One region of the Endozoicomonas sp. genome, then DNA from elsewhere that is predicted to be linked to it. Evidence: predicted binding sites of a transcription regulator. Region 1 holds the regulator's gene; the other holds the start of a gene.
The links. The regulator sigma-54, encoded in region 1, starts transcription at its own class of promoters, with help from an activator protein. The targets are predictions, from matches to a motif close to TGGCACNNNNNTTGCTNT.
Positions count from the first base shown of each region.

Region 2: ACOCLE_RS05690 (sugar phosphorylase) is a predicted target of sigma-54. The motif match lies at 10,852-10,869, and genes of this name have one in related genera.

Region 1 is NZ_OZ239981.1:5,909,927-5,925,947, reverse strand. Features, by position in the region: gene ACOCLE_RS26190 (Flp family type IVb pilin) at 1-146, opposite strand, end outside; gene ACOCLE_RS26185 (response regulator transcription factor) at 553-1,359, opposite strand; gene ACOCLE_RS26180 (response regulator transcription factor) at 1,417-2,220, opposite strand; gene dcuC (C4-dicarboxylate transporter DcuC) at 2,456-3,829, opposite strand; gene ACOCLE_RS26170 (RNA polymerase factor sigma-54) at 4,204-5,667, shown strand; gene hpf (ribosome hibernation-promoting factor, HPF/YfiA family) at 5,836-6,150, shown strand; gene ACOCLE_RS26160 (PTS sugar transporter subunit IIA) at 6,178-6,624, shown strand; gene ACOCLE_RS26155 (transposase) at 6,828-7,871, shown strand; gene ACOCLE_RS26150 (hypothetical protein) at 7,861-8,484, opposite strand; gene tnpC (IS66 family transposase) at 8,746-10,251, opposite strand; gene ACOCLE_RS26140 (hypothetical protein) at 10,299-10,736, opposite strand; gene rapZ (RNase adapter RapZ) at 11,291-12,148, shown strand; gene ACOCLE_RS26130 (HPr family phosphocarrier protein) at 12,148-12,417, shown strand; gene mgtE (magnesium transporter) at 12,532-13,890, shown strand; gene pmbA (metalloprotease PmbA) at 13,961-15,322, opposite strand; gene yjgA (ribosome biogenesis factor YjgA) at 15,551-16,021, shown strand, end outside.
Region 2 is NZ_OZ239981.1:1,301,374-1,317,394, reverse strand. Features, by position in the region: gene ispC (1-deoxy-D-xylulose-5-phosphate reductoisomerase) at 1-1,155, opposite strand, end outside; gene ACOCLE_RS05745 (phosphatidate cytidylyltransferase) at 1,158-1,961, opposite strand; gene uppS (polyprenyl diphosphate synthase) at 1,955-2,734, opposite strand; gene frr (ribosome recycling factor) at 2,927-3,484, opposite strand; gene pyrH (UMP kinase) at 3,487-4,218, opposite strand; gene tsf (translation elongation factor Ts) at 4,473-5,333, opposite strand; gene rpsB (30S ribosomal protein S2) at 5,571-6,353, opposite strand; gene ACOCLE_RS05715 (glycosyl transferase) at 6,599-7,819, opposite strand; gene ACOCLE_RS05710 (HAD-IIB family hydrolase) at 7,848-8,243, opposite strand; gene ACOCLE_RS05705 (IS982 family transposase) at 8,533-9,423, opposite strand; gene ACOCLE_RS05700 (HAD-IIB family hydrolase) at 9,477-9,926, opposite strand; gene galU (UTP--glucose-1-phosphate uridylyltransferase GalU) at 9,942-10,766, opposite strand; gene ACOCLE_RS05690 (sugar phosphorylase) at 10,926-12,635, shown strand; gene ACOCLE_RS05685 (hypothetical protein) at 13,012-14,571, shown strand; gene ACOCLE_RS05680 (hypothetical protein) at 14,892-16,021, shown strand, end outside.

The sequences.
Region 1 (16,021 bases):
TCAAGAACAGTTTTCACTTGCCCGCCTAAATCAGTGAAAGCGGTTACGACAGCTGCCGCCACCACCCCACCAGCCACTGCATACTCAACCGTGGTCAAACCATCTTCTTCCTTCAGGAAGTCGTTAACCCATTGCTTAACATTCATGAGTCTTTCTCCGTTGTTACATAACGCGAACTGCGCTCTGTGAGGCCATAGTAGAAGAGCCGCCTTGGAAAATTAACTGGCAAAAATGCCAGACAGGGTGGGGGTAATATTGACCTGGGTCAGTTTTATGGTCTGCATCGTTGCGATGGTGCTGGAAGTCTTCCGGCGGGAATAAAAACTAAGCAGGGCCGTATCAAGAAGCTGCGGCTAAAGGCAAGTCTAGCGTTTTTTGGTAACCACAAAGGACACGAAAAGCACGAAGGCTTTGAAAGATTACTTTGTGATCTTTGTGTACTTCGCGGTTCCAATGCTTGTAGGACTTTTGCAACAGCCTCTCAGTTCAATTAAAAGCAGGAAAGTTCAATTAAAAGCAGGAAGCCAGGCTGAATACCTCAGATAAAAAGCATCAGATAATGCGCAATTCCTTGGCCATGGCCACCAGATGCACCCGGTTCTCCGCCCCCAGCAGCTCCCGCAAATGGTTCAGGTGGTAGTTCACCCCTTTTTCACTGAGGTTAATCTTGCCGGCAATCTCCTTACTGCCCAGTCCGTTTGCTGTGAGCTTCAGCACATCCAGCGCCCGGTCACTGATCACCTGATGATGCAGCCAGGGATTAAACAGATAGTGAAAGTCACGCATCAGCAGGGTATGAAAATAAAAACAGGTCATCAGCAGTGCCTGCTTATGATCCTGAAGCCATAGAGCCAGTGCCTGCGGCGACAGAGGGCTGTTCAATAAGAACTGACAGTGCCAGCCGTTGCCGGTATAACCGTACACAGGCACAAATAGTTGAGAGCGTATCTGCCGGGCCATCATAAAATCCAGCACACGCCGTTCCTGAGGACTACCGCTGTCCGCCAAACTGCGCTGAAACGGCTGCCGTTCATAACAGATGCTGTGCCACATACGTGCATCGCCGTCTGTCTCCCTGAAGAACCGCTGCACAACATCAATGCCCTCTGAACTGAGGCATTGGGGGGTTCGACGAAACAGTTCCAGATTGAAATGATCGGTAGCCTGGCATTCAGTACCCGGTACCGCGTCAAATAACCCATAGTAGTGAAAATCACTGAACCCCAGCTGTTGCATACTCAGCAGAATCCGCCGGGTCAAAACCGCCAGTGTTTCTGCATCAAGAGGACTGTGCTCTGAAAGGTCAGACCATTCAGTGGGTGCACGATGGCGGTGAGAAGAATGAATAGCGCTGTCCATAAACGGCTTTTTATTGATTCACGTAAAGTATGGATGACACAAACCGCCGGATCACGCTCAAATGATCCTCATATCTTTGGCAACAGCCACCAGATGCACCCGATTCTCCGCCCCCAGCAGCTCCCGCAAATGGTTCAGGTGGTAGTTCACCCCTTTTTCACTGAGGTTAATCTTGCCGGCAATCTCCTTACTGCCCAGTCCATTTGCCGTCAGTGTCAGCACATCCAGCGCCCGGTCACTGATCATCTCGTTTATCAGCCAGGGATTGAACAGGTAGCTGTAGTCACGCATTAATAAGGAATGAAAATAGAAGCAGGCGTTAAGCAGTGATACCTGGTGATCCTTCAGCCAGCTGGCCAACTCCAGATCGGAGAGCCCGCTGTTCAGCATAAACTGACAGTGCCAACCTCTGCCCGTTAGGCCATGAACCGGCACAAACAATTGAGAATGAACATCCAGTGCGGTAAAAAAATCCTGTACCTTCCGTTGCTGCGGGATGCGGTGGTCTAGAGGTTCCCGCTGAAACAGCTGTTGAGCAGAAAAAATGCGCTCCCGAATACGGCGGTCACCACCGGTTTCCCGATGATACTGGATCAGAGTATTCACCCCCATGGTACCAATAAAACGATGCTCATGTTTCCACTGAGGCTGGTATAGGGTCTCCTGGGCTGACTCTGGCATTTCATCCAAAACCCCGTAATACAGGAATCCATTAAATCCCATCTGCTCGAAAGTCAGCCGCATCTGCCGGGTTAATATCGCTATAGGTATGGACTCAAGAGGGTTAATTTCTGACGTATCAAAGCCGGTTACTGAATTGACCAGCCAGGGGAATGAACTGTGAACCATCTGTGCGTCCATAGCGCCCCCAGAACGTTATTCTTAAAATAATGTGAGGTAGATCACAACAAAGGTGAATTACGGGGACGATATACCAGACAAACGACGATGACTCAATATTATTTATAACTGGGAGGATTACATCGTCTACGATACGCTTCCAGTGGTTCGAAAAAGCACCAATGGATACATTTTTACGGGCAACGGGAGGTATTTAGTAAAGCAGAATCCCCCGCAATGCGGGGGAGGATAACAATCAGACGAACAGAATCAGGTGCAGAGCCATACCGACAATAAACGCCCCAATCATCGGTACCGATGTTCTTTTCACCACTTCAAACGGTGAGATTTTAGCAATACCGGCACAGGCAATGACTACCGCTGCGATGGGAGACATGGAACGTCCCATGGAAGCCGCAAAGTTCATCGGCAGAAGCATGGCCACGGCAGGAACGCCGAAGCTCTTGGCTACGTCTGGAGCCAGAGTCGCAAATGACAGGAATGCCGCATTTCCAGACCCCATCATAATGGCAGCAATGGCAATCAGCGTGGCCATAAACAGCGTCATGGCGGAAGCCCCGATACCCAGTCCCTGGGCAGAACCCAACAGGGAGTCGATGGCACCGATATGCTTCAGACCCGTGGCAAAAATTTCAGCACCGATAATCAGACCAACCACCGGACCAAATACCGCCCCCATACCATTCAGGAAGTGATCAAAGCCCTCAAGAGACTCTTTCATTTTCCGTGAACGGATCACTTCACAGAGCATGCCGGCAAATACGCTGATCAACATGGCCATGACGAGATTCATTTTGATGGACGACACCATCATTTTAGAAAAGATCAACAGCAGGAAGAAAGGAATCATGGGCAGCAGTGCATAGAATGCAGGGGCTGGTTCTTTCTTCTCATCGTCAGAACGTTCGATGCCTTCACCGACATGCTCTGCAGCAATATAGCCCTCTTTCAGGTCACAGCGACGCTGCCATACGAAATGAAGGGCTGCAGCCACCAGGGCCATAGGCACAGTAATCCAGGCCTGATAGCCCAGGAAGTATTCGGTAATCTCCAGTCCGGACTGGCTGGCAGCAAAGTTGGCATTAACCTGAGTCACACCGATTTCAAACGCCGCAGGAGAAGCAATAACGGCAACCGCCGAGGCCGGGCTCAAACCGATATTTCTCAGCACTGGATACAGTGTCACCATCAGCAGCAGACCAAGTCCAGTTGCAGAGGTTACAAACATCTGAAGTACTACACTCAGCAGATAGCACAGCGCAAGAACCATATAGGGAGAACGGAAACGGCTGATCGGCTTAACGGCCAGTCGAACCAGGGCTTCTGAAGCACCGATGTGTGACATGTAGCTGGCAAAACCACCACAGGCCATAATGGTCAGACCCAGGCTGGCCATACGGTAGCTGAACACCGAGTTCATCAGTTCAAACAGGTCAAAAGGCATAAAGCCAGTGGCCTTGGCCGCAGGCAGGATATCTTTTACCCCCATCAACGCTGCGGCACTCAGCAAGACAATGCCGGCAATGGCCAGCGAGGCCGACGCGCTGTAGTTCTTCACGATGGCGTATATAACCAGTGCAACCACTGGTATGACGATGAGTATATCCACACGAAACCCTGAAAATGCTTAAATTTCGTGCAGATTATTTCTTGTACTAATGTTTGTAATTGACCAGTGTCAAACAATGATCTAGTACTTTTTTTAAACAATTCCGACAGTCGTTATGACCGAACTCTCAAAGCGGAAAGCACTGATAGCCAACAAAAAAACACAGGTAAACTCATTATTTTCAAACTCTGCACATTTTTTGCTAAAGCTATGGTTTCAGAAACGACTATGGGTTTATAATCAGCCGCACATGGAGAGTAGTCGTAACAACATCCGTGCCAACACTGAGCCGCCTGCGGTTGATCCTTCTGTAGAAACTCATAAGTTTCACCTGCAGCCTCCACGGACAACGAAGTAAAGGTATACGGTTGCCTATGAAGCCTTCCTTACAGCTCAAGATGGGCCAGCAGTTGACCATGACGCCTCAACTGCAACAGGCCATCCGACTGCTACAGCTATCGACACTGGATCTTCAGCAGGAGATTCAGGAAGCTCTGGAATCCAACCCCATGCTGGAGTCCGAAGATAGCCAGACAGAGGACACATCCACCAGCAGTGAAGGAAAGGAAGAACTCGTTGATCTGAGTGAAGCAGCCTCAGAACCTGAGCCGCAGGAGATGGCGGAATGGTCAGAAAGCATTCCAAACGAGCTGCCCGTCGACTCAGCATGGGACGACGTATACTCCAGCCTGCCCGCCAGCAGTGGCGACGATGATTATGACCCCCTGGCGAAATCATCTTCTGTAGAGTCTCTTCAGGATCATCTGGAGTGGCAACTGGATATGGTACCCATGAGTGACCGGGACCGGCTGATTGGCCTTGCCATCATTGAAGCCATTAATCCGGATGGCTATTTAACCTGCTCACTGGATGACCTGTTTGTGTCACTTCAATCCCAGCTGGAAGAGCTGGAGATCGAAGAGGTAAACGTGCTGCAACATCGGGTTCAACAATTCGATCCTGTGGGTTGTGGCAGTTCAGACCTTAAAGAATGCCTGCTGGTCCAGCTCCGTCAGCTTCCCCCATCAACACCTCATTTCAAAAATGCCGAAAAACTGATCACACTTCACCTTGAGTCGCTTGGCACCCGTGACTATGCACGAATCATGCGCAGGGCCAAACTGAAGGAAGACCAGCTGCGTGAAGCCCTCAGCCTGATTCAAAGCTTCAACCCAAAACCTGGCAGCACGATTGATCAGACAGAAGCAGAGTACGTGGTTCCGGATATATCCGTCCGTAAAATCAAGGAACGATGGACTGTCGAACTGAATTCGGATGCACTCCCCAAACTGCGCATTAATAATAATTACGCTTCCATGGTTCAAAGAGCCAATAACAGCCGCGACAATGTGTTCATGAAGAACCACCTGCAGGAAGCCCGCTGGTTTTTGAAAAACCTGCAAAGCCGCAATGAAACGCTGATGAAAGTCGCCAGTCAGATTATCGCCTATCAGCAGGAGTTTCTTGAAAAGGGTGATGAAGCCATGAAGCCCCTGGTGCTGGCGGATATCGCCGAGGCAGTCGGTATGCATGAATCCACCATTTCCCGGGTCACCACCCAGAAGTACATGCATACCCCTCGGGGCGTCTACGAACTCAAGTACTTTTTCTCCAGCCATGTCAGCACAACGGAAGGTGGTGAATGTTCGTCCACAGCGATTCGAGCCCATATCCGCAAGCTCATTGCTGAGGAAACACCACGCAAACCGCTCAGTGATAATAAAATTGCGGCCATACTGGGAGAACAGGGAATCAAGGTAGCCAGGCGAACCATTGCCAAATACCGTGAGTCCATGAATATCCCTCCATCCAATGAGCGAAAGCAGTTAGTCCCCTGAGAATCATAAAGGTCTTGTAAAAGATAAGGTGATGTACAGGACAAAAAGCAGTTTTTTTTGTCTCAGGGCATTCCAAGCTGCATTGACAGTGTTAGAATCGAAGTTAACCAGTTTGAAAAATCCCGCGGACTGGTGATTATCTGGATAATGGGATCAGGAGAGCGTTACATGCAAGTCAACATCAGTGGACATCATGTCGAGGTAACAGAAGCTCTGCACGACTATGTGATCAAGAAACTGGAACGTCTTGCTTCGCATTTTGACCATATCACCAATGTACAGGTGACCCTGAGTGTAGAAAAGCTGGCGCAGAAAGCAGAAGCCATTCTGCATACCCGCGGAGCCGAGATTAATGCGACCGCCGAGCACGAAGACATGTACGCAGCCATTGACCTGCTCTCGGACAAATTGGATCGGCAGCTGGTTAAACAGAAAGAGAAAGCCTTAAACAGGCAACAGGGCGCCAGTGGCCATGCCCTTTGATTTTTCAGGTTGCCATTCTTATTTAGCATGATGATTCATCGCATCCTAACCCCCGAGCGCACCCTTGACGGTGTGCACGGGGCCAGCAAAAAGAAAATTCTGGAATATATCGCTGACCGCATCAGCAGTGAAGTCCCCGAAATCAATGCCAAAGAACTGTTTGAAGCCCTGGTTTCACGGGAGCGTCTTGGCACCACGGGACTGGGATCAGGTGTGGCTATCCCGCACTGCCGCTGTAAAGCCTGTCCGGAGCCGGTTGGCCTATTTATACGACTTGCGGAACCCGTTGACTTTGACTCAGTGGATCGTAAGCCAGTTGATCTGGTTTTCGCATTGATCGTACCAGAGGGGGAAAATCAGGAACATCTGGAGATTTTGAAAGCACTGGCAGAAAAGTTTCATTCCGAAGCTCTTCTTCACACCATTCGTCAAGCAGCTGATGCACAGACATTATACAAAAATTTGTGCTCCTGACCCCTGTTCTTCTTAACTATGAATACATCCCCCTAGAAGCCAGCATTTTCAGTCAGGATTAATCGAGCTACAGACTCCATAAAAAAGCCGCTTACTGGAAGCGGCTTTTTTTTATGATGCTCTCCTATTAACTTCTGTAGGACTTTCGCATTGACAGGCAGCTGTAAAAATTGCTAGATCAGCAAAAAATAGCGGATGTCGTCGTGCGTAGAAAGATAACAAGACCTACAACAGCTGGGTGTGATTTGCCGAAATATACAGGGTTTCTATTGTGTGAGCCGAAATCAGCAACCTGTACTCGCCTTAGTGAGATCGGAGATATGTCACACCACAGCGTTAACCGTTTTCTACAACGTGAAGACTTTGCTCCCAATGACCTTTTCATGGAAGTAGCCGCAAGGCTGATTCTTGATGGGGGCACGCTATCGGTTGATGATACGGTGCTGGATAAGCCGTACAGTAACTACACGGCATTCATCGGCTATCATTACTCGGGCAAGCATCATAAAGCCGTCAAGGGCATTAATCTCATAACGCTCTATTACACCGATATCAAAGGCTATAGCCTTCCTGTCAATTTCCGCATCTATGACTCTGCGGACGGAAAGTCCAAAAATGATTATTTTCTCGAGATGCTGAAAGAAGTACTTGTATGGGGCTTACGACCTGCATTTGTTACGGGGGATTCCTGGTATAGCAGTGCCGCAAACCTGAAGACTGTGAAAAACAACGGTCTGGGTTTTATGTTTGCCGTTAAAAGCAACCGTACTGTTTCTATCCAAAAGGGTGACTACCAACAAGTGCAGAGCCTGGAGATTCCTGAAGAGGGAATAACCGTTTGGCTACGTAATTTTGGTTCTGTGCGTTTGTACCGGACGCGGCTAAAAAACGAGCTGCGCCATTACGTCGTCTACACACCCCATGCTGGATCAGAGGTATCACCACAGGTAGGCTTTAATGAACTTCACCTGCACCATTGGGCGATCGAAGAGTATCACCGGGCGCTGAAACAACTCTGCAGTATTGAGCGCTTTCAGGTGAGAGGAAAGCAGCAGGTCAGGAACCATATTTTTGCCTCTATCTTTGGGTATGCCTGCCTTCAGGCCAAGAAAGTATCTGAATCTCTCAGTAGCATCTATCGCGTTAAGAATGATGCGCTCAAGGATGCTATTTGGGACTTCATTAAGAGCTTCTCTGATGGTAAAGACTGGCTGAGACCATCTTTTATCAGAGCTGTCAATGCGTAAGTTCTATTCTGGTCTCAATTGGACGCAGGTGAGGGAATTGAGTCAGTATATCTTCACTCAGGCTTAACTTTTCAGAATGCCTTCGCATAGTTGGTAAAGTATAAGAGTAACTGTTCATACTCGTCTGGCTAATTACATCATCATCATCCAATGAATGCGGGACTTCATCACCAACATAGAACGTGGAAGGTTGATAGCGCTTTAGGACAGCCTCATGCTTTGCAACTTGCTTTTCAGCAATATCAGCGAATTTCATTTTTTCAGTGACTTCCGCTTCTAATTGCCCCTTTTGAGTTAAAGCCTCTGCCAGTTCATTGGCAAAACGAGTTCGAGTGCCTGATTTACTGGTTACTTCTGCTTCTGCTCTAACTATCTCTGCTTCCAGACCATCTCCCTTACTAACCTCGTCTTGAAGCATCTTTGTAACTTTAGTCTTAGTATCGGTTTTAGCCTGTACTCGAAGCTCCTCATTAAAAAGCTTGAGAGCTTCAGACGTAGGCTTGCCTGCCATGTTTGTACCAAAGTCTGGATTGTTGATCTCCACAATCATGCCTTGATACTTTTCCAACTTTGCCTTGTGCTCACTAAAATCAGCCTCTGCTTTATGCAGCATCTGAATGGCTGCACTTTCCTTAGCTTTCGCGTCTTCGAGTGATTCAGCAATTTGACTAATCCTTGTTGATAGAAGCTCTATCTCTTCTTGTTTATGCTCAGCAACTCGTTTGCATTCAGCCTCCTCAAGTTGATAAGTTCGAATTTCAGTCTGGATCGCTTCTACTAGTTCACTTTCAGTAGTTTCTGCAGCAACCTTCAGTGTTTGTTTACTTGCTCCAGTAGAATTTTTACTTGACTCACGATCAGCTTTTATTCGTAACTATTCAGCACCCAGCAAAGGCGTATTGTTGTAATTTCGAACCGCTTTAAGAAGCGCCTGAAATATGTTCAACCCCTGCTTTTTAGCAGATGATAAATAGCTTCGGATTCGGGTAAACATGGTACCTCCGTCTTCACTTCTGAAGCAGCCTGAGATCTTCTGCTTAAGTTTGGCCATCCTGGCATCACGTTCACTGCCATTGTTATCGAAGGGAATTGAAAAGTCCGACATGAAGCGCAACGTTTCAACCTTAAACTCAATAAGCCTTTTGAACAGGTTGTAGGCCTTGGTATTCCTGACCTTCTTACGTCCAAGCACCTGTCGTTGTTTTTCCATATAAGCGGTTTCCTTCGTGAGAGCCCTTTGAAGGATTTGGTCGTATATCGTCTCAATGCGAAGCTGTATTGCACCAGGCATTTGAGTCAGACCGGCTGCTTTGTATTTCTTGCAGAAGTGCCAGGAGAGCGTAAGCAATTTCATCAGCCGCAGAGCCAGCTTATTCGCATCCCTATCGACAACTCCCTGAAGCTCTCTCAGATGATGGGCATTACAAAGCACATGCACTGCCGCATAGGCAAAGTAGGACTTCCAATGATCGTGAACCAGAATGCCTGCAAAAGTCAGCAGGATGCCCATTGCATCCATTGCTTCACAACCTCGCCTTTCTGAGAGGTAGTAAAGCGTCCATTGGTCATCTCGCATAATGTGTAACCACCACAGTGAACCGTCAACCCGCATGCCAGTTTCATCCGCTCCTGCAACCGGACTTTCTTGTAAAGCATCGCGGATACTCTGCTCAGTAGAGGCCAGGTTCTCATGGGTATAGGCAACAAAATTGGCAACAGAGCCTGCGCTGACACTCATGCAATAAATAGTATTGAAATACTCAGACACCCGGTGATATGGGATGAAGTGATACTGGTTTAAATGAACAGCCATTGCCTGAGTCACTTCTCCGTATTGAGCAGCGGCTTTCACTCCTTGGGGAAACTCAGCGGTGTTCCGTTTACCACAAGGACATACTTTAACGTCTGCCCAGTACGCGGTAACTTCAAATTCTCCGGGTCTACCTGGATCAAAAACCTGTCGCTCAATGTATTTGGTGGGTTTAATATCGATAAGCGAAGACTGGCAACAGCAACATTTTTCAACCTTCAGATGCCTGACATAATCGGGTAAGGCGACACGTCTCAAACAAGAGCCTTGATGACCTTTCTGGCCACCTGGTTTATTGCCTGAAGATGGTCTAAGGCTTTTGGGGTTCGGTGTTTCCTGTGAGGAGCAGGGGGCTTCTTTGGAAGATGTATCACCTTTATCACTCCCTTTTTTACTGGGCTTTTGATAACCATCTGACGATGGTGGCTTACTACTGTTTTGACTGTTTTTATTAACCCTTTCTTCCAGTTCGCTGCAACGTTCCCGTAAAAGCGCATTCTCGGTCCGAAGCTCTTCATTCTCTTTAAGGAGAGCTTCGGTAAACGGAGTAGCTGGGAAGTCTGGTTCCATACTGGAGATTTGTTAGAAAAATTGAGTATAAGATGATGGTCGAAAAATCAGAAAATTCCAGATTTATATGAAGGGTGCTGAATAGTTACTTTTATTCTTTTCTCTTTCTCAAGTTTAGCTTCTAGCATCTCAACTTTTTGCTTTTGACGCTCATAAGCTGCAACAGCTTTCTTTTCTTTGGCCTCAGCCTTAGAAAGATCTTTCATTTTTGCAGTGTGGTCAGTCATTAAAGTCTGAACCGATTCAGAAACCTCAATTTTTCTCGAAAACAGGCTCTTAAAGTTTTTGAATGCAGATGGAATAGTCTCCGTAAAAAATGGTTTTACACGATCAGAAAAGAATTTTCTAATCGTCCATCTCCACCCTTTTCCAGACTCACTGCTCATGACCTCCTGATCCTGTGCATCAGATAATTCAGGCATAGATTGAGTTGATTGAAGGGGTGTGTAAAAAGTTGAGTTTGAGACATCATTTCCTGTAGACATATCACTACTCCTTGTTGACATGTTAAGTCGTTCAATATACTGAATACTCTTCAATAGTTTTGAACTTATAAAGTTATCATTATTTTTTTATCACCCAGAATAATCAGACTTAAACAACCGTTTAATCCCCCCTGAATAAACCGAGCAGGAGTACAATAACGCCATCAACAGGAAAAGTTCAAAACAACGCTGTTAGAATTACTAACAAATAAATCTCACTTATTAAATAGAATTAAACATTTCTTCAAACTTCAAATAGACGCACCTCAACAGTTCTACACTAGCGATCTATCATTTTCTTTCTCACATAACTATTGGTGATGGTGATCTTCCCTACCTGAATAGACTCCATTTTCTGGAGGACTGAGAACTTTCTTAGCTACAAGCTAAGAATTCGGAATATACTCTGGACCTTCAAAACACACTAAATAAACCTTACCTACCCTCCCAAGATGGATGCTATCTTTTGCTTATAAAGCTAACATCATAAAATGCAGATAACCTATTACAACCAGCACAGATAACAGAGACACGTAAAATAGAAGGGAACCACCATGAAACTCGTCATCATCAGTGGTCGATCCGGCTCAGGAAAAAGCTCAGTCCTCCACACATTGGAGGATGAAGGCTTCTATTGTGTCGACAATCTTCCAGCCAGCATGTTGAGTCAACTGCCAGATACCCTGAAAGGCCATCATTCAGAGCCACCCAAAATGGCGGTTAGCATTGATGTCAGGAACTTACCCGGAGCCCTTGATAATTTTTCAGAGTTACTTGCCACTCTGAGAACCAAAGGTATCGACTGTCAGGTGCTGTATCTTGATACCGGCAGCGAAAAGCTGGTTAGCCGTTATAGCTCCACTCGACGGAAACACCCTCTCAGCAACGACCAGATCTCTCTCAGAGAAGCCATTGAGATCGAGAAAAAACTGCTAAAGCCCGTTCTTATCGAAGCAGACCTCAAAATTGACACCACTCCGCTATCAGTTCACCAAATTCGTGATCTGATCAAACAGGAGTATTGTGGTGATGAAAAGAGTGGCATGACCGTTCTCTTTCAATCCTTTGGATTTAAGAATGGCATACCTTCCGATGCAGACTTTATCTTTGATGTTCGTTGCCTCCCCAACCCGTTTTGGGATGAATCCCTAAGAGATTACACGGGCCTTGAGGAACCGGTGATCGACTTTCTTAAGGATGAGTCCATTGTCATTGAGATGGTTGATGATATCAGTGTCTTTGTCGAAAAATGGCTCCCCCGCTTTGAGTCTGCCCAACGCAGTTATATGACCATTGCCATTGGTTGCACTGGAGGCCAGCATCGCTCGGTCTATATTTGTAAAACATTGGGTGAACTGTTCGCCAGTAAACTGGAACGGGTTCAGGTCAGACACAGAGAGCTTCACGAATAATGATTACATATCGAAAAAAAATTATTAACAAATTGGGGCTGCATGCACGAGCAGCATCCAAGTTTGTCTCAACATCGTCCGCTTTTGCCAGTCAGATCGAAATTGGATTTAATGGCCGTAAAGTCGATGGTAAGAGTATTATGGCGGTCATGATGCTGGCAGCAGGGCAAGGTTCGGAGCTCGAGCTTCATTGCGACGGTCATGATGAAGAGGCGGCGTGCCTTGCACTGTGTGAGCTCATTGATGACCGCTTTGGTGAAGAAGAGTAACTGGCGCCCCTTATCAAGTGGTAGCCGCTGTACATACAATAAGAGACCACTCTCCATTTTCTCTGGCCATCCGCTTTTGCACCGGATAACCAGAATCCAGTCAGGCAGATTATAATGGCCCAGCAGCTGCAATTGAGCATCGGTGAAGCCGAGCTGAAAAAACTGAATGATGCTCTTGAGCACGGTGTTTCTGCAGATTTGCGCACCATGCTTAATACATTGCCCCCTGCTGACACAGCACATCTACTGGAATCATCTCCGCCAAAACTGCGCAGTCTGTTATGGCGACTGGTTGATCGTGACCAGGAAGGTGACGTACTTCAGGAACTGAGTGAAGAAGTACGTCAGTTCTTTCTTGATCAGATGAACATTGCCGAACTGAAGGCAATCACCGAAGGTCAGGATGTTGATGACATAGCAGACCTTCTGCAGCAGCTGCCTGACACCATCACCCGACAGGTTCTGGACTCCATGAACAGCCAGGACCGGCAGCGAGTTGAAGTGGTTCTGGCCTATCCGGAAGACTCCGCCGGCGGGTTGATGAACACCGACACCATCACGGTGCGCCCCAATAACACCGTTGATGTTGTACTTCGCTACCTCCGTCGCCACGAGGGCATTCCCGATACCACTGACAGCCTGCTGGTCGTTAACCGCCGTGATGAATACATTGGCCGCCTGCCCCTTACCTTGCTGCTGACAACTGAACCAAGTGCTACTGTCAGGGAGGTGATGTTAACCGACCTGGACCCTATTCCTGCAGACATGGAGGATACTCAGGTAGCCCAGCTGTTTGAGCGACAGGATCTGATTTCCGCACCTGTGGTTAACGAAAACGGCAAACTGCTTGGGCGGATCACCATTGATGATGTCGTTGATGTTATCCGGGAAGAGGCTGAACACTCCATGATGAGTATGGCCGGTCTGGATGACGATGAAGATACGTTCGCTCCGGCACTGAGAACAGCAAGGCGCCGGGCTGTCTGGCTGGGTTTCAACCTGATTACCGCATTTATTGCCGCATCGGTTATAGGTCTTTTTCAGGAAACCATTGATAAAGTGGTGGCTCTGGCGGTACTGATGCCAATTGTTGCAGGGATGGGGGGAAATGCTGGCAGCCAAGCTCTGACTCTGGTGATACGAGGGATGGCACTGGGACAAATCAGTAAGACAAACCTGAAGTGGCTGCTAAGCCGGGAGCTGGTTGCCGGTTTTTTAAATGGATTGTTGTGGGCAACACTGGTCGCCACCATCGCCTGGTTCTGGTTTGATGATCCGATTATCTCGCTGGTGATCGCCTGCGCCATGGTGATTAATTTAAGTGTTGCCGTTATCACCGGTGCTATGCTGCCGGTCCTACTGAAATCGTTGAATATTGATCCGGCCCTGGCTGGCAGTATTATCCTCACTACTATTTCCGATGTGGTGGGATTTTTCTCATTCCTTGGACTGGCAACCGTTTTCTATGGGTAGACTTGAACCAATCCCACCTTCTAAACATGAACTGCTCGATATCATATTTAGAAGGCGACATTGGTATTAATTACTCACCTGCCAGTTTCATACTGCTGATCAGAATTGAACCGGTTTGGATATTCCCACGCCTATCCACATCATTGCCCACGGCAACAATGTTCCGGTAAATATCCTTCAGGTTACCTGCAATGGTTACTTCTGAAACTGGGAACTGAATTTCACCATTCTCTACCCAGAAACCGCCAGCGCCACGGGAGTAATCACCGGTTACTGTATTGACGCCCTGCCCCATCAGCTCGGTGACCAGAAGCCCGGTTCCCATCTGTTTCAGCAGCGCATCTAGGTCACCTGCATTGCTTTCAACAAACAGGTTATTCACGCCACCTGCATTGGCAGTGCTGTCCATTCCCAGTTTCCGGGCTGAGTAGGTGCTCAAAATATAATGTTGCAGAACGCCGTCAGTAATGAAGTCCTTGGCATAAGTCGCCAGGCCATCATTATCAAAACTGGCGGAGCCCAGCATGCTTTTCAGTAATGGCTGCTCATGAATACGCATCCATTCGGGGAACACCTGTTTGCCGAGGTGATCCAGCAGGAAGGAAGCCTGACGATACAGACTACCGCCACTGATCGCCCCCAGAAAATGAGAGATAAGGCCTGACGCCACCTCCGGTGCAAACAGCACGGGTACTTCAGCAGTGCCGACTTTTCGGGCTCCCAGTCTGCGAACCGTGCGCTCTGCGGCTTTTTTGCCCACCGCGATCGCCTTCTCCAATTCGTTGGCATTTCGGTTTACTGTGTACCAGTAGTCCCGCTGCATCTCGTCACCCTGCATACCAATCAACACGGCGCTCAGACTGTGACGACTGGAAACATAGCTCCCAATAAATCCATTGCTGTTGCCATAGACACGACAACCCTGATGGCTGGACACACTGGCACCATCAGAATTCACAATTTTATTACTGAAAGAGCGGCCGGCATCTTCACATTGCATGGCCAGCTCAATCGCCTGCTGGGCATCAATTCCCCATGGATGGCACAGATCAAGATCAGGCAGCAAATCACCGTCGGCCATTAACGCTTTATCGGCAAGCCCCGCATAAGGGTCTTCGGAAGCGTAACGGGCAATATCACAGGCAGCTTTTACCGTGTCACGGATCGCCTCTGGGCTGCTGTCAGAGGTACTGGCAGAGCCTTTTCGTTTGCCAAGATAAACAGTGATACCCAACCCCTGGTCTCGGTTAAACTCAACCGTTTCAACGTCCCCCATACGAACGCTGGCCGACAGGCCTGCATCCATACTGATGCCAACCTCACAGGCATCCGCACCCTGTCTGGTGGCTTCAGCCAGAATATCGCTGGCCAGTGTTTTCAGCCTGGTCTCTTCACTTCGTGGATCCAGTACTGCATTGGAAGATTCGCCCATGATTCCACCTGATCTGTTTTGTTTATCTCTATTGTGCCGCTGTGAAGTTAAGAATGCATCAGTTAGATACTCAATTAAATGCACTCTAATTTGAAGGGGAAAAACATCCCAATTGAGAAGCATTCTGAAGTAAAATAGTAAGAATTGTATCTATTTTTCCATCCATGGAACTGCTTTCTCATACACAACGTTATGTAATCTGCAGATTCCCATCAATGGCAATTCTCTATGAGTAAAAAGAGCCGTCGCATCCAGGAAGCCTGGGACGATGAAGAAACAGAAGAAATCATCTATGTCAGCAAATCTGAACTGAAGCGGGACATGGAGGAACTGAAGAGCATTGGTGCCCGGCTGATGGAACTTAAACCGGCATTGCTTGATAAGTTGCCTCTGAATGATCGCCTTCGTGAAGCATTGGATGAAAGCAAGCGCATCAAAAGCAACAATGCAAGAAAGCGCCATCTGGGTTTTATTGGCAAGCTGATGGCAGATCAGGACATTGAGCCCATCATGGAGCTTCTGAACCAGCTGGACTCCTCCAGTGACGAGTACAATCGTCGATTTCACCAGTTGGAGCGGTGGCGCGACCAGCTTGTCCATGATGATGACAGTCATAAGGCATTGACTGAATATCTGGAACATTACCCGGAAGCTGACCACCAGCATATCCGTCAACTGGTTCGCAATGCCCAGAAAGAA
Region 2 (16,021 bases), 1.4 Mb from region 1:
AGCCTCCAGCACTTGATCTAAGTTTCCGGCGCTCAACACCGGTAATGTCTGTAATGTTGCATCAATGACTTCAGGGATGCGATCAAAGCTCAGCTTTCTATCAAGAAAAGCATCAACCGCAATCTCATTGGCAGCATTCAGCATAGCAGCTGCTGTGCCTCCACTGCGTGCCGCCTCCTGGGCCAGCTTCAAACAGCGGTAACGCATCATGTCCGGAGCATAGAAGTCAAGCCGGGCAATCTCGGTCAGCGACAAAGGAGCAACACCGGAGGGTATTCTTCTTGGCCATGCCAGAGCATGGGCAATGGGTGTTCTCATGTCCGGATTTCCCATCTGAGCCAGCACAGAGCCATCCTCGTAATCCACCATTGAGTGGATGATACTTTGAGGATGAATCACCACCTCCACCTGCTCGGGACGGGCATCAAACAACCAGCATGCTTCAATAAACTCAAGCCCCTTATTCATCATCGTGGCCGAGTCTACCGAAATTTTACGCCCCATGCTCCAGTTTGGGTGGGCACAGGCCTGCTCAGGCGTTACAGCGGAAAAACTTTCCACAGGAGACTGTCGGAATGGGCCTCCGGAAGCGGTCAGCAATATTCTTCTAACACCCACCCGTTCAAGACCCAAATGATGATCAGCAGGCAGGCACTGAAAAATAGCGTTGTGCTCACTATCAATAGGCAGAAGAACAGAACCTGAAGCCTTAACAGCATCCATGAATAAAGCACCGGTCATCACCAGCGCTTCTTTATTCGCCAAAAGAACTTTTTTCCCTGCACGAACAGCGGCCATAGTAGGTGAAAGCCCTGCAGCACCAACAATGGCTGCCATAACGACATCAACCTCACCATCAGCCGCAACCTGGTTCATCGCAGCCAGGCCGAATTCAACCGAAATGCTCAACCCTTCGGACAGAAGATCTGCCCGAAGATCTCGGGCTGCCTGCTCATCCGCCATAACAATGTATTGTGGCTGAAACTGACGGGCCTGCTCCAGCATAACACTCGCATTCCTGCCCGCTATTAAAGAATGAACGCTGTATAGATCTGGGTTACGAGCGATAACATCCAATGTACTTTTACCAATGGATCCTGTGGATCCCAGTACACAAACCCGCTGTCTACCGGTTTGAGAGCATAATGCAGTCATGACTATACACCCCTGATTATCATGACATAGAGAGTAAATATCGGAACAGCAGCGGTCAGGCTATCAATTCGATCAAGCACACCACCATGACCTGGCAGCAGGTTTCCACTGTCTTTAACCCCCCTGTACCGTTTCAATACGCTCTCCCAGAGATCACCCAGAACGGAAACCAGAACCGTCAGAATGGTCAGCGTCAACAATGACACTCCCTGAAAAAAACTGACGCTGCCAAACAAGGTAACAAGGCTTGAAATCAACATTGAAACCAGCACACCACCGACCAGCCCCTCAAGGGTCTTTTTAGGACTGACCCGCTCAATAAGCTTTATTTTGCCAAAACGCTTTCCAGCAAAATAGGCACCACAGTCGGCAGCCCAGACCATCACCAGGAGGGTAACGATCAACCAGGCTGAGTCTGTCATCTGCTTGAGTTCATAAAGACCCAGCCATGCCGGTACCAGGGTCAGCAATCCCATCAATAATCTAAGAGGCCTGCTCTCAAGCAGGCGGCCGCTCTCCGGGTATTGCTTGACAAGGATGAAAGCAATCAGCCACCAGACAGCAGCCAGTCCAAGGGTCAGAATGGGAGGTAAAAAAAGCGTCAGGCCACAGAAAGCACCAATAGCCAGCGCATAAGCCAGACGAACAGGTCGATTCTCAAAACCAGAAAGGTTTGCCCATTCCCAAGCCGCAAGCATGATAATCGCGGCGATAAAGAAGCCAAAACCGGTTAACGGTAATAAAAACACGCCGGCAAGCGCTACAGGCGCCAGTATAAGAGCCGTTATAATTCTTTGTTTCAACACGGTGTTTCAGCCTCCACCTGCTCGCTGGTTTTGCCAAATCGTCGCTGGCGACGGGCGTAGCTCAGCAGGGCCTGCTGAAATTCATCTCGTCCAAAATCCGGCCACAAGGTTTCGGTAAAATAAAACTCACTGTAAGCACATTGCCACAACAGGAAGTTACTGATTCGTTGCTCACCACTGGTACGAATCAACAGATCCGGGGCAGGCAAACCTGACGTACTGAGATGCTGCTCAACCGCTGACTCATCAATACTCTCCGGCCCAAGCTCCCCAAGAGCCACTTTTTCTGCCAGCTGGCGTGCTGCAGAAGCGATGTCCCACATACCACCATAGTTGGCAGCAATAACCAGAGTCACTGCGTAATCAGCTGAAGTCAGCGCTTCTACTTCTTGAATATGTTTCTGAATTTCAGGGCTGAATCGGGAAACATCACCAATTACCTTCAGTCGGATACAGTTTTTCTTTAACCGTCCGGCCTCTCGCTTTAGCACATTCAGAAACAGGCGCATTAGCCCATTCACTTCAATAACCGGCCGATTCCAGTTCTCGCTGCTGAAGGCAAACAGCGTGAGCACTTCAACACCGTGGTCAGCGCAGGCCTCAACCACTTCACGAACACGGTTCACACCAGCCCTATGTCCAGCCAGACCTGGCAGGTGCTTCCTTTTAGCCCAGCGGTTATTACCATCAAGAATGATAGCCACATGGCGCGGCAGCCTTTCTGGCGGAACTTCCTGAATGCCGCTTTTTCCCTGTAACGATGTATTTGCCATGGATTAAGACGATCTGAAAATTGGCAGGTAAAAAAAGTGTAACAGTAGAACCTTGCAGGAGCACGCTGTAAAAAGCAAGCACCTGCAACGCATCAAAAGACAGCTGACGCCTGAATTCCTGAAGTCATTACAAGTAGACTCTTCTCTGATAAAGCAGACAAGGCAGTAACTCCAGATCAGCACTGGCAGCCATTAGATCGCCATCAGATCCTCTTCCTTGGCAGAAAGATTTTTATCAACTTCAGCAATAAACTGATCAGTCAGCTTCTGAACATCATCCTGTCCGCGACGCTCATCATCTTCACTGATCTCTTTTTCCTTCTCCAGTTCCTTAATATCAGCCAGTGCATCACGGCGAATATTACGAATGGCAATACGGGCATTCTCCGCATCCTGACGCGCCTGACGAATATAGCCCTTGCGGGTTTCTTCGGTCAGCGGAGGCAAAGGAATACGAATCACTTCGCCAGCAGTAGAAGGGTTAAGCCCAAGGTCAGACTTAAGAATTGCCTTCTCTACATCAGGAACGATCTGCCTTTCCCAGACGCGAACTGCAAGCGTACGACCGTCTTCAACAGAAACGTTAGCCATCTGACTCAAAGGCGTTTCTGAGCCATAGTAAGAAACCTTAATACCATCAAGAAGGCTTGGATGAGCTCGACCTGTACGAATCTTGTTGAAGGCAACCGTCAACGATTCAATGGTTTTGCCCATACGCTCTTTGGCATCATCTTTAATCTCATTGATCATCATTAACCCCCGTTTACCAGTGTTCCTTCATCACCACCAACCACAAGATTTAACAGAGCCCCGGATTTGTTCATATTAAACACCCGAACAGGCATCTGCTGGTCTCGCACCAGACAAATAGCCGTTAAATCCATAACGCCCAGCTTGCGCTCCAGGACATCATCATAGGTCAGCTGATCAAATTTAACCGCATCAGAATGCTTTACCGGATCTTTATCATAGACACCGTCAACCTTGGTGGCCTTGAGGACTACATCAACGCCCACCTCAATCCCCCTCAGACAGGCTGCGGAGTCGGTGGTAAAAAATGGATTTCCGGTACCGGCAGAAAAAATCACAACATCGCCAGAATTGAGATACCTCATTGCACGGCGATGATCATAATGCTCAACAACACCACTCATGGGAATGGCTGACATAACCCGGGTATTAATATTGGATCGTTCAAGTGCATCACGCATGGCCAGAGCATTCATCACGGTTGCCAGCATTCCCATGTGATCACCGGTTACCCTGTCCAGGCCTGCAGCACTGAGGGCCGCACCACGAAAGAGGTTTCCACCACCAATAACGATACCAACCTGTACACCGATCCCTACTAACTGACCGATTTCCAGGGCCATTCGATCCAGAACCCTGGGATCAATACCAAACTCACCCTCACCCTGAAGAGCTTCACCACTGAGCTTCAGTAATATGCGTTTGTATTTCGGTTGACTATCACTTGCCGGCATGTTCAGTTTCCGAGTCTGGTTGGCTAAATTACACTCAACTCGCAAATGCGCTGACATCTGGAAATCAGCCATAAAAGCTGCATTCGATGAATCATCTGGCTGAAATGACCTTCTCTAACCAATCAGCCAGCGAGTTGATGTGTTCTGACAGTTGATATTCTTATCCATGAAACTTTCCCATGAAGAAAACCCGAAAATCAACCATCAGCTACGGATAGACATGAAAAGGCCAACCCTTTGGGTTGGCCTTTGTATTACAGTCCTGCCTGAGCGCGGACTTCAGCAGCAAAGTCCACTTCTTCTTTCTCGATACCTTCACCAACTTCAAAACGTACGAAGCTGGATACAGCAGCACCTGCCTTCTTGGCCAACGCACCAACAGTGGTGTCAGGGTCTTTAACGAAAGGCTGTTCAACCAGGCTGCTCTCTGCCAGGAACTTGCTGATACGACCTTCAATCATCTTCTCGATGATGTTGGCAGGCTTGCCAGACTGCTCAGCCTGAGCCTTGAAGATCTCTTTCTCTTTCTCTACCAGTTCAGCCGGCATGTCTTCCTTGTTAACCACCTGTGGGTTAACAGCAGCAACGTGCATGGCAATATCACGAGCCAGTTCAGTATCACCACCTTCCAGCTTGGTCAGAACGGCGATGCGGTTGTTACCGTGAACGTAAGAGCCGATCACACCACCTTCAACGATAGCGATACGACGAACACCGATGTTTTCACCGATCTTCTGAACCAGCGCCTGGCGGGCTTCTTCCAGTTCACCTTCCATCAGAACAGCAACATCAGCTTCCTTACGGGCAAAAGCAGCATCCACTACTTTTTGAACGTAACCCAGGAAGTTATCGTCACGGGCAACGAAGTCAGTTTCACTGTTAACTTCAACCAATACACCAAAGCTGGCGTCGTCAGCTACTTTAACAGCTACAATACCTTCCGCAGCGATACGACCGGCTTTCTTGGCAGCTTTTGCCTGACCGGACTTACGCATTTCTTCGATTGCAACTTCGATATCGCCCTGTGCTTCAACCAGTGCTTTTTTGCACTCCATCATGCCCAGGCCAGTACGTTCACGCAGTTCTTTTACCAGTGCTGCACTAATAGCTGCCATGGTTGATTCCTCTCAAATTGACAGTCTTTTTATGCCACCATCCAAGTAGAATAAAAATGGCATAAAAGAATAGTTATCTGTACATCGGAAAAAAGGGGGCAAAGCCCCCTTACTCTTTTCCAAAATCAGCAAACAGCATCTTTTATTGTTGCAGGACAATCCCAAACGAAACCAACCTGCACCCCAGTCATAAGACCAGCCTAGTTAGATGCTGCCTGGAGCTGGATCTTCAAAGCCTCAGGCTTCTTCAGAACCTTCCGCTTCTTCAGCCTTGGGAGCTTCCTCAGCCTTTGGCGCTTCTTCGATTTCTACGAACTCGTCTTCAGCACCAGTGCTCGCACGGGCACGACCTTCCAGGATCACATCAGCAGCAGCTTTCAGGTACAGCTGGATAGCACGGATAGCATCATCGTTACCTGGGATGATGTAGTCCACACCTTCAGGGCTGGAGTTAGTATCAACGATACCGATTACAGGAATACCCAGCTTGTTGGCTTCCTGAATGGCAATGCGCTCATGCTCAACGTCGATAACGAACAGAGCGTCTGGCAGACTACCCATATCCTTGATACCACCCAGACTGCGATCCAGTTTTTCCAGATCACGGCTGCGCATCAGAGCTTCTTTCTTGGTCAGCTTTTCAAAAGTACCGTCGTCACGCTGGCTTTCAAGATCACGCAGACGCTTGATGGACTGACGAATGGTCTTGTAGTTGGTCAGCATACCACCTAACCAGCGGTGATCAACGTAAGGCATGCCACAGCGAGAGGCTTCTTCACGAATGATCTTACCAGCAGCACGCTTGGTACCAACAAACATGACCTTGTTTTTGCCTTCAGCCAATTTGCCGATGAACTGCAGAGCGCCATTGAAAGCAGGCAGGGTGTGCTCAAGGTTAATGATATGAATTCGGTTGCGCGCACCAAAGATGTACTTGTTCATCTTTGGGTTCCAGTAACGGGTCTGGTGACCGAAATGCACGCCGGCCTTGAGCATGTCACGCATAGTGACTTGAGTCATGGGAATCTCCTGATTCAGGGTTATGCCTCCAAACACCCCATGTGTTCGACCAGTTCATGATCCGCATAACGAATTCAAAAGCTGGCACCCAGAACCATGTGTCGGTGAATGTGAGATCTTTTATCAAAGTTAAGTTTAATGAGATCCACTTTGCTCAGTCCTGAGAATGACCGCGATGTACCTCATCTCGAAATCGAGTGGCGCTTTATACCATATTCATACAGTTTTCGAAACTTTTTCTGAAATCAACTGAAATGCTGATTATCTTCTTCTACGGCATCATACAGCCGCTCCAATATATCCGGAACCGCAGACATCACCCGGTTCCAACTGGGAATAAAAGGACGCTCCATGGGGTTTTCAAGGAAATGCTGACCTGCTTCCATGATATTTCTGGCAAACAGCTCAACGGCCCGCTCTTCGCTGTCACGATCCACATGCAGGCCATTGATCATGGCGTCATCGTAATAGGATTCGATAAAGTCCAGAGCCACCCGGTAGTAGGTCGCCTTGATGGTCCTGAAGGTTTCGGTATTAAACTGAACCCCATTGGTCGCCAGTTTACGAAAAATAGCCTTGATGATGTCGTGGCTCATTTTCGACAACCCCCGACTGACATCACCTTCAGACAGGGGCTGATGCTTGTGATCGTAAATATCCGCAATATCCACCTGACAGAGGCGCTTGCTGGAATAATTACGCTTAACCTCCGACAACACGCCGATCTCCAGCCCCCAGTCACTGGGAATCCGTATATCGTTAAATACGCTGGTTCTCATGGAGAATTCACCAGCCAGGGGGTAACGGAAGCTGTCCAGATATTCGAGATACTCCATCGGCCCAAGGATTTTTTTCAGAGCCCTTAATAAAGGCGTAACCAGCAGGCGACTGACTCGTCCATTTAACTTATTATCAGCGATTCGCGCGTAATAGCCTTTACAGAAGTCGTAACTGAACGCTGGATTAGCGACCGGATACAACAGCTTGGCCAGAAGATCCCTCTGATAGGTCACAATATCGCAATCATGCAGTGCGACAGCTTCAGACTTGGCTGACGCCAGCACATAGCCATAACAATACCAGACATTCCGCCCCTTCCCCGGTTCTCTGGGAGCCAGCCCTTTACTGGCCAGCAACGCATCAATTTCCTGTAACTTGGGACCATCCTGCCAGAGAATGCGGTGATGCTGATCGAGCCGCCCAAAAAAATCTTTGGCATAGGCAAACTGCTCTTGATCTGCACGATCCAGTCCAATCACAATTTCAGAGAGATAACGAACCTGGCTTAGCTCTTCGACAATATGCCCCAATGCCGGCCCTTCCAGCTCTGAAAACAGTGAAGGCAATACCAGCGACATCGGGCGCTGTCGAGAGAACGCCAACAGGTCACGCTCCATGTCTTCGGTTGATCGAACTCTCAGATTATGAAAATTGGTAATAATTCCATTCTGGTAAAAGTCACCCATCACCGCATCCTTTCTCTGCTATTAGAAATTACTTTATTTTTTTACTGAACAAATCGAGGATGGCCTGATTCCAGCCCTCAGGACCGACGCCAGAGGCTTCAACAACCTCAACAATATGACTCACATCCGGTGCCAGACCGTGCTCCGAACGGATAAGCACCGGATAATCCACTGCTTCAAGCATCGGCAAGTCGTTCATCCCATCCCCAAGAGCACAGGTCATAAAGCTATCTTCCGGATATTCCTGCCGGTACTTTTTCAGCAGCGCCTGCAGTGCCAGCCCTTTATTACCTTTCACGGAAACATGATAAAAACGCCCCCCCCTTGTCAGGTGAAGCCCTTCAGACTCCAGCAATTCGACAAACTCTGGCAACGCTGAGTGACTATCGAGCCAGACCAACGGCTCACTGGCCTTTCGAGCCATGGCTTTACTAGCTTCACCTATTGACGCGATGTGCGACTTTGTCTGAAACTATCTCAAATTACTAGCCCGGATATTTCATAAACTGCCCCGAATCTCGGGCAGGACTTTGTCGCCCTAAGGGATTTTGTGAGGGAGTGCCGTACCGGGGAGTACGGTCGACCGAGCAAAACTCCCTTAGGGCGGCAAAGGACAAGCGAGAACGGGAGCACGTTTATGAAATATCCGGGCTAGCATGATGGTAAGTCCAAGTTGTATCTTCAAAATCACGCAATTATTTGCTTTCCGTTTTTTAATCTTCGGAAATAAGGTTCTCAAACTGTATTGCAGGACGACCAGCAATTATATTCAGATAAGAACCAATATTATGTGCCAGTAACTTCCGAGCGATACGTGATGTCATATGCCATCTATCTCGACAATGGCACTTTTCTATTTCAAAGCGCTCTGTCAATTGACCTATCACTGTTTCTATTCTCCGTCGTACCCGTAATACCAGCTTTACAAACGACTTCGGACGTTCATCTTGCATGTTTTTTCTCAGTGGCGTCTGAAGATCAATACCTAATTCCTGACAATCAGCTTTAAACTCAGGCCTTATATAGCCCTTATCGCCAAGCAAGAGGCCAGAAATGGTCTCGAGCATGTCATAGGCTGCATCACGCTCATCTACGTTCGCTGCGGTCAGAGTAAAACCCACAGGAATCCCTCGTGCTTCAACCAGCAAATGCCCCTGAAAGCCATAGAACTTCTTGTCCTTGGAAGCGCAGTAACCATAACCAGCCTCAGCTTTAAAGATACGGCTCTGTGGTGCACGGGTTCTGACGACAACATCAATCGGAAAACCATCGATTAAATGGATATCTGCATTATCTGCATGCATCATCTGGACTATACGAATTTGCAGTCGTTGTTTCACATGCCATAAGTTGGCGGCCTGTTTGACAAATGCCGAGCGTGAAGGAATGTCAGGAAACAGGTGTCGCCAGTGTCGGGTAAAATACTTCCAAATCTCAGTGTCCTTATGATGCCCAAGCCATTCACCGACAACTTCCATGGTGATCGCTTCACTATCAGTGAGCTTTGGTGGAAACCCTCGAAGTCGCAGTGGTACAGGAAAAAGCTCTTTTACCAAATCGTCGATCAAGCAGTAGACTGTAGTGATAAACTCTTCAACGGGCATGACTGAAACCTTCTTTGCTTTCTACTGCTTTTAATAGCAGAAAGCAGGATCAGTCATGTCTCCTTATGCAAACCTAAAAGTCGCACATGGCGTCCTATTGATAAGCCGGTAACCTCGGCCACCTGTTCCTCAGTCAAATCGCCAAAGCCTTTAAATCGAAAACCATACTGACGTCGGATATTGGATAAAACCCGGCGTATGCTCCGATAGGGCTGACCATGAAAAAAGTGGGTAGGTTCTGTTTCACAGGAATCCCGAAAACAGCCCGCTGGGATCGTTGTCACCATGCCATTTTCAGTAATAAACGGCTGCTCAATCCCCATTTTACGCTGAATAACAACCGCCTCTGCCAGTGTTTTACTGGTATTAAAAATGACCGGCACTTCACGCTCATACAGCAACTTCAGCGCAGGCTGAGCCACAGCCCAGCTATAGTTATCATGATCCAGAAGGGAACCATCAAGATCGGTAAAAACCAGAATTCTCGGCGTTTTTGCTTCCATCAAAAAACCATCCGCTTAGCCAAAACGCTTTTGATAAATGGCATTGGTTGCCTCGACAAAACCACCAATACTGCCGCAATCAAATCGCTTACCCTGAAATTTGCAGGCAATCACACAACCACTCCTGGCCTGAGTCAAAATGGCATCCGTGAGCTGCACCTCACCGTTTTTCCCAGCTTCCGTGCTGGCAATAATGTCAAAAATATCGGGGGTCAGAACGTAACGTCCAATCACAGCAAGATTGCTGGGCGCCTCGGAAGGAGCCGGCTTCTCAACCATGTCCGTCACCCGAATCAATTGTTCATCCAGAGCCTCCCCCGCAATCACACCGTATTTTTCGGTTTCCGCCTCTGGCACCTCCTGAACCGCAAGAATCGTGCATCGAAACTGCTTATAAAGATTGACCAGCTGAGCCATCACCAATGGCCCTTCATCATTCACACAGAGATCATCGGCGAGAATGACACCGAAGGGCTGATCACCAATTAATGTCTTGCCACAGGCAATGGCATGCCCCAACCCCAACATCTGATTCTGTCGTGTATAAGAGAATGTACATGCTGACATCACATCCCGAATCGAAGACAGCTTTTCCTCCTTACCACTTCCAGCGATCTCGGCCTCAAGCTCATAGTTAATATCGAAGTGATCCGGTATCGCCCGCTTATTCCGGCCATTCACAAAACCAAGATCCGTTAATCCGGCTTCCATAGCCTCCTCAACGCCATATTGAATCAGCGGCTTGTCAACAATTGGGAGCATTTCTTTAGGCATGGACTTGGTGGCTGGCAGAAATCGCGTCCCATAACCGGCAACAGGAAAGAGGCATTTTGAAATCATCCAATAACTCCGTTTATCGCTTTACGTTGAATGTGATGCAGTTATTTGACGCAGTTTCCATGCCAACGTTAAGTGACTAACCACATGGCACAACTCATGCTACCGATATAAAGAAAGTGAATCAGAACTTCGTACTGCTGCTATTTCAGGAGAGGCATTGTGCAAAGCTACCCACCGATCTTTGCGTCATTTCATCAGTCCCTGTCTACACTCCTTGAGACGCCTTATGGTGATATGTCTGATGACCTCGCCAGCATCATCGTTCGCCGGATTGAGCACTTTTTGCACAATCACGAACAAAAGGATTTTAACGCCTGGTCAGAGCAGGATATTTTTCTGATCACCTACGGCGACAGCTTGAAAGATGGTCAAAAAAAGCCACTCAACGTATTGAATGAATTTATCAAAAGTCAGTTGGGACAGCTCATTTCAACGGTTCATATACTTCCCTATTTTCCTTTCAGCTCTGATGACGGCTTTTCAGTCATTGATTACTTGCAGGTCAATCCAGCACTGGGAAGCTGGGAGGATATCAGAGCAATATCTGAAGATTACCGGGTGATGACAGACCTGGTGATTAACCATGTTTCCAGAGAAAGTCTATGGTTTGCTGATTTTGTCAGTGGCACCCGGCCAGGCCGGGATTACTTTATTGAGGAAGAGCCTGCAACCGATCTGACCATGGTAACCCGCCCCAGAAACTCGCCTCTGCTAGTACCCACCCAGACACGCCGGGGAACCCGCCACGTCTGGGCCACCTTCAGTGAGGACCAGATCGACCTTAACTTCAAAAACCCGGATGTGCTGATAAAAATGGTCGATATTGTCCTTTTCTATCTTACCCAGGGCACCAGCGTAGTGCGTCTTGATGCGATTGCTTTTTTATGGAAGAGGCTCAATACATCCTGTGTGCATCTACCAGAGACACATGCCATCGTAAAAGTAATGCGACTGATTGTTGAAAAAGCCCGGCCTGGCGCATTACTGATAACAGAAACAAATGTACCTGACCCTGAAAACTTCAGCTATTTCTCTCAAGGTAACGAGGCGCATATGGTGTACCAGTTTGCGCTCCCCCCCCTGATACTTCATGCACTAAACAGGGGCACCGAGAAATACCTGGCGCACTGGGCAAGGGCACTGCCAGAATACCCTGAGGGTTGCACTACACTGAATTTCACCGCTTCCCATGACGGCATTGGACTGCGGCCACTTGAAGGACTGGTTCCCAATAACGAAGTCTCTGAACTGGTGGACAGCATGCACCGCTTTGGCGGATTCGTCAGCATGCGAACACTTCAGGATCAGAGCGAAAAACCTTACGAAATCAATATTTCTCTATTTGATGCCATGAAAGGTACACGGCGCGGTGAGGACCACTGGCAGGCACAGCGTTTTCTCTGCTCACAGATCATCATGCTTGGAATGAAAGGTATTCCAGCTATCTATATTCACAGTCTGCTGGCCACTCCAAACGATCTTGCCGGCGTTGAACGATCTGGCCGCACCCGGTCCATCAACCGTCGTAAATGGGATATTGAAGACCTGCTCTCAGAGCTGGACAACCCAGTTTCTATGCAGAATATGATCTTCAGAACCTTGAAAAAAGTCATTGAAATCCGCAGAAAAGAAAGCTGTTTTCACCCTGATAACCCACAAAAAATCATAGATATCTGCCCAGGCATTTTCGCATTTTCAAGAACTGACCCAAAAACAGGCAGACATCTGATTGCCATTCACAACCTTACAACAACACATATACAAATAGACTTGGAACAATATAAAAATTATTTGGATTTACTCAAACAAAATCCCTGTCACTCAGAGTACTTAACTCCCTACCAATCACTTTGGCTTATTTCAAACTAATGCCCGTTTTCTCAATTATGCAGAGCACAGCCAATCAAGATGTCAGCCCCAAAGCCAGGAGCACCGGAGAATAAGATGCTAACTAAGCGAGCCTAAATTTACTGATAGCCGACCATCCAGTCAGATGGTACACCTAAACAGCTATCCAGCACACTTACCCTATCACCAGAAAATAAAATAGGTCAGCAGCAAAAAAGGATAAAATGGCAAAAGCAGCACAAACAAAATAAATTAAATCGAATCAACTATTCACTTTTGCTATTTAAATTTTTTTTCATTCAAAAAATTAACACAATACCCTCTGCAAATTGGAACTATATTCTTTTTTCACGGTCAATCTATCCGTTATGAATATCCAAAATCCAGAGTTTAAACAATGAACAAAATCACTGGCGCATTATTTACCTCTCTATTTGCCATTGCAATTTCATCCATCTGCCAAGTAGAAGCTCGTGAGCCTGAACGGGAAGAAACAGCACATTTCGACCGCTATGGTCAATCCCCTACCTATCGTGAAGACCAAGGATACTATCCTCCACCTCCTTACCCCGGCACATCAAAACACTCAGCCCCTGTTATTAATGTTGCTCCTCAGGACAGAGAAGACTTAACCATCAACTTTTCCAATAAGTCCGATGTTGAACAAAAATATATAGAGGCTTTCTACAAGCGTGGTGAAAAAGATGGTGAAGTCCTCAGATCAACTCTTGACAGACTCAGAGGAAATATTGAAGAGCTTAACCAGCTATCATCAGATCTCCATACAATGTCAGATAGCCGATCCTTTCAAGCCGTGCCTGTTAAGGAATTTCTGGATAGAGTAGAAGCGTATAGAAAAAGAAGTGACAATTTCAAAATTGATATTCAAACCCTGAAATACTTACCAAAACTGCGACCTGACATTACCGCTGACAAAGAAGGCGTCGTTAACATGCAGGAACTTGTCGATTATTACAATGGAATTGTCCAGGCAATCACCAGAAGAGCGGAGCTTTTGCACTTCACAGTCAAACTTCCGGATGAAACAACCCGCAGATTAACCATTGTTGAAGTAGATGAATTCTTAGACGAAGGTCCTATTTATTCTCCGGAAGAAATAGAAAGGATGTCCAAAGAAATCACTGCGTTGAGAATAATGCCCTCTCGTGACAGACGGGTAATTGACACCAGTATCAACCACTTTACTTTTCGAGCAATACACGCCTTTATCGACACCTTCGGAACATCACAAAGATATAGAACCAGTGTTGACCTTGCAGGCGCTAAACGCGCTAAAGAGATGTTACTGGATGCGTTCTGGGCAAGATCATACCTTCGAGCCGTTTACGGCATAAAAATTGGTAGCATTCCTGTTGAATACACCAAGCGGGTATTTAACCTGGACTACTATCTGAGTGATATGCAGGTACCAAGCGCTCAAGCAATTTATGACGTAAATGACCTGACACGTTACGCCAACATGGCTACTGAAGCCTTTGGCACAGTGGAAAGCTCTGCCAGCAGAGAGTGGCGTTCAGTCAATGCCTGGGTAACCTGGGCATCCGGAAAATCAAATGAGATGGATACGAAATTTTTCATCATCGGTCTTTTAAAACGAGATCTTGATGAGGAAATTACTCTAAGTCAGGCTGGTGGTTTGAAACGCGTCAGAGATGGCTATAAACAACACTACCTTACTGACAAGGCCGCCCGCGCATTTTTTGAAAGCAAAGCCAATCAGACATTTGGCTTTGGGGATGACGACGATGATATAGAAAGCGATGTTGGTATGGTTGATGCCGACACCCTGAAAGGATCTCTAGCTCAATCTGTGGGAATTCTTAGAAACCAGGAAAACCGTCTTGAAAGAGCCAGAAAATTACAAAAAGAAGTGGATATGATGACTCAAAACAGCCTTCTGATTAAAAAAAGAAAACAAAGAGAGTTATTCAATTAAAAAGACATAACTCACGAGTCAATAGAGAAATACAGAGCACCTGAGTCGTCTCCCCCTCAGGTGCTCAATGATTTTAATAAAAACCAGTATCACAGGTCATTACAGTGAATATTAACGTTCGTTTTATATGCTCAGCTCTATTGGCATTAATATTCCTATCACTCCACACTTACGCTTTCAAAAAGGGATCGTCAAACTCCTACTATATCGAAAATTATTGTGTCCAACGTTCACTATCACCATTTCCCATTCACAGCCATGCTTGCCCGGGTCAAACAATCCCAGCACACAAAACCCGTAACTTCCGTTCAGAGGAATTAATGTGCTCACCCGCCAACCATGTTCACACACGGAAGCCTTATCTTTTTGATGAAGAGGCCTGGCTGGATCAGAAAAACATTGATAGATACGAAGCGGCCGAAACCCTTCGCCATCAACCAACGCCAACCTGGGCTGCAAGGATTAAATACAATCAAGATCTTCACTGGTACTGGGAAAACTGTGAAATGGTTGAGGATGCTTTAACCTGCGGAACCTACGAAGTTTGCGATGAAAGGACGGTAATCACCGACACTGGTGAGCAAAAAAAAGTTGAGGAGTGTCATCACAGAGCAAAAAAGTGTTATGCAGATGTTGTTGTTCATGAGAGCCAGCATTGCAGCTATGGACATATGGACTTTGATGTAGAGTTCCGGAAGAAAGATGCCACTGACTGGAACCCAAAAAATGAAAATTATATTGACCGACTTGCTAATGGCTATGATCTTTTGCCAGGTGAAGAAGAAGCCGTCACAGTCAGTAATCTCATGAGTGGCTGGCTGAGCTCTCAAGCCACCCAGCTAACACCAACACTATCCATCGAAGATCCAAAAAATGAGTATAAGTCTGACTATGTTGTATTAAACCACCAACCTGGAAGCCTTTCTTGCCGCTTTCAAGGTTATGATAAGGTCAGCTTTTTAGTTGACACGGAGAAACGTATAGCATCCCGCTCCCCCAATGGTTTCTCGCGCCCAGTAGATTTTGACAATGAGCCCATTGAATCACTGGAGTGGTCATCCGCCCGTGGAAAAACAGGACATATGGTACTTAAGGCCTTCCCATATATAATGAAGGCTCAGGACTTCTCTTCTGCAGCGATCAGCGAAGTTTCAGGAGAAGTATCCAAGAAACTAAAAAATATAGTGGTTAGAATTCAGCTTTATGAGCCATCTGTTTTCGGACAGAGGCTCAGGTCAACCATTTACATTGATGAAGCCGAGGGGGTAAAGCAAACCTTAAATGCTCTTTCTGAAGATCAGAAAATAAGACGCTCTACACTTTGGAAATTTATTCTCAACAAGGGGGAGAATCCCAGTAAAAACATGTACCGGAATTACATACCGGCCTTAGTTTATTACCCGGGAAAAATTCTCTTTCTGCCGGATGAAACTCTAAGCTACGATGAACA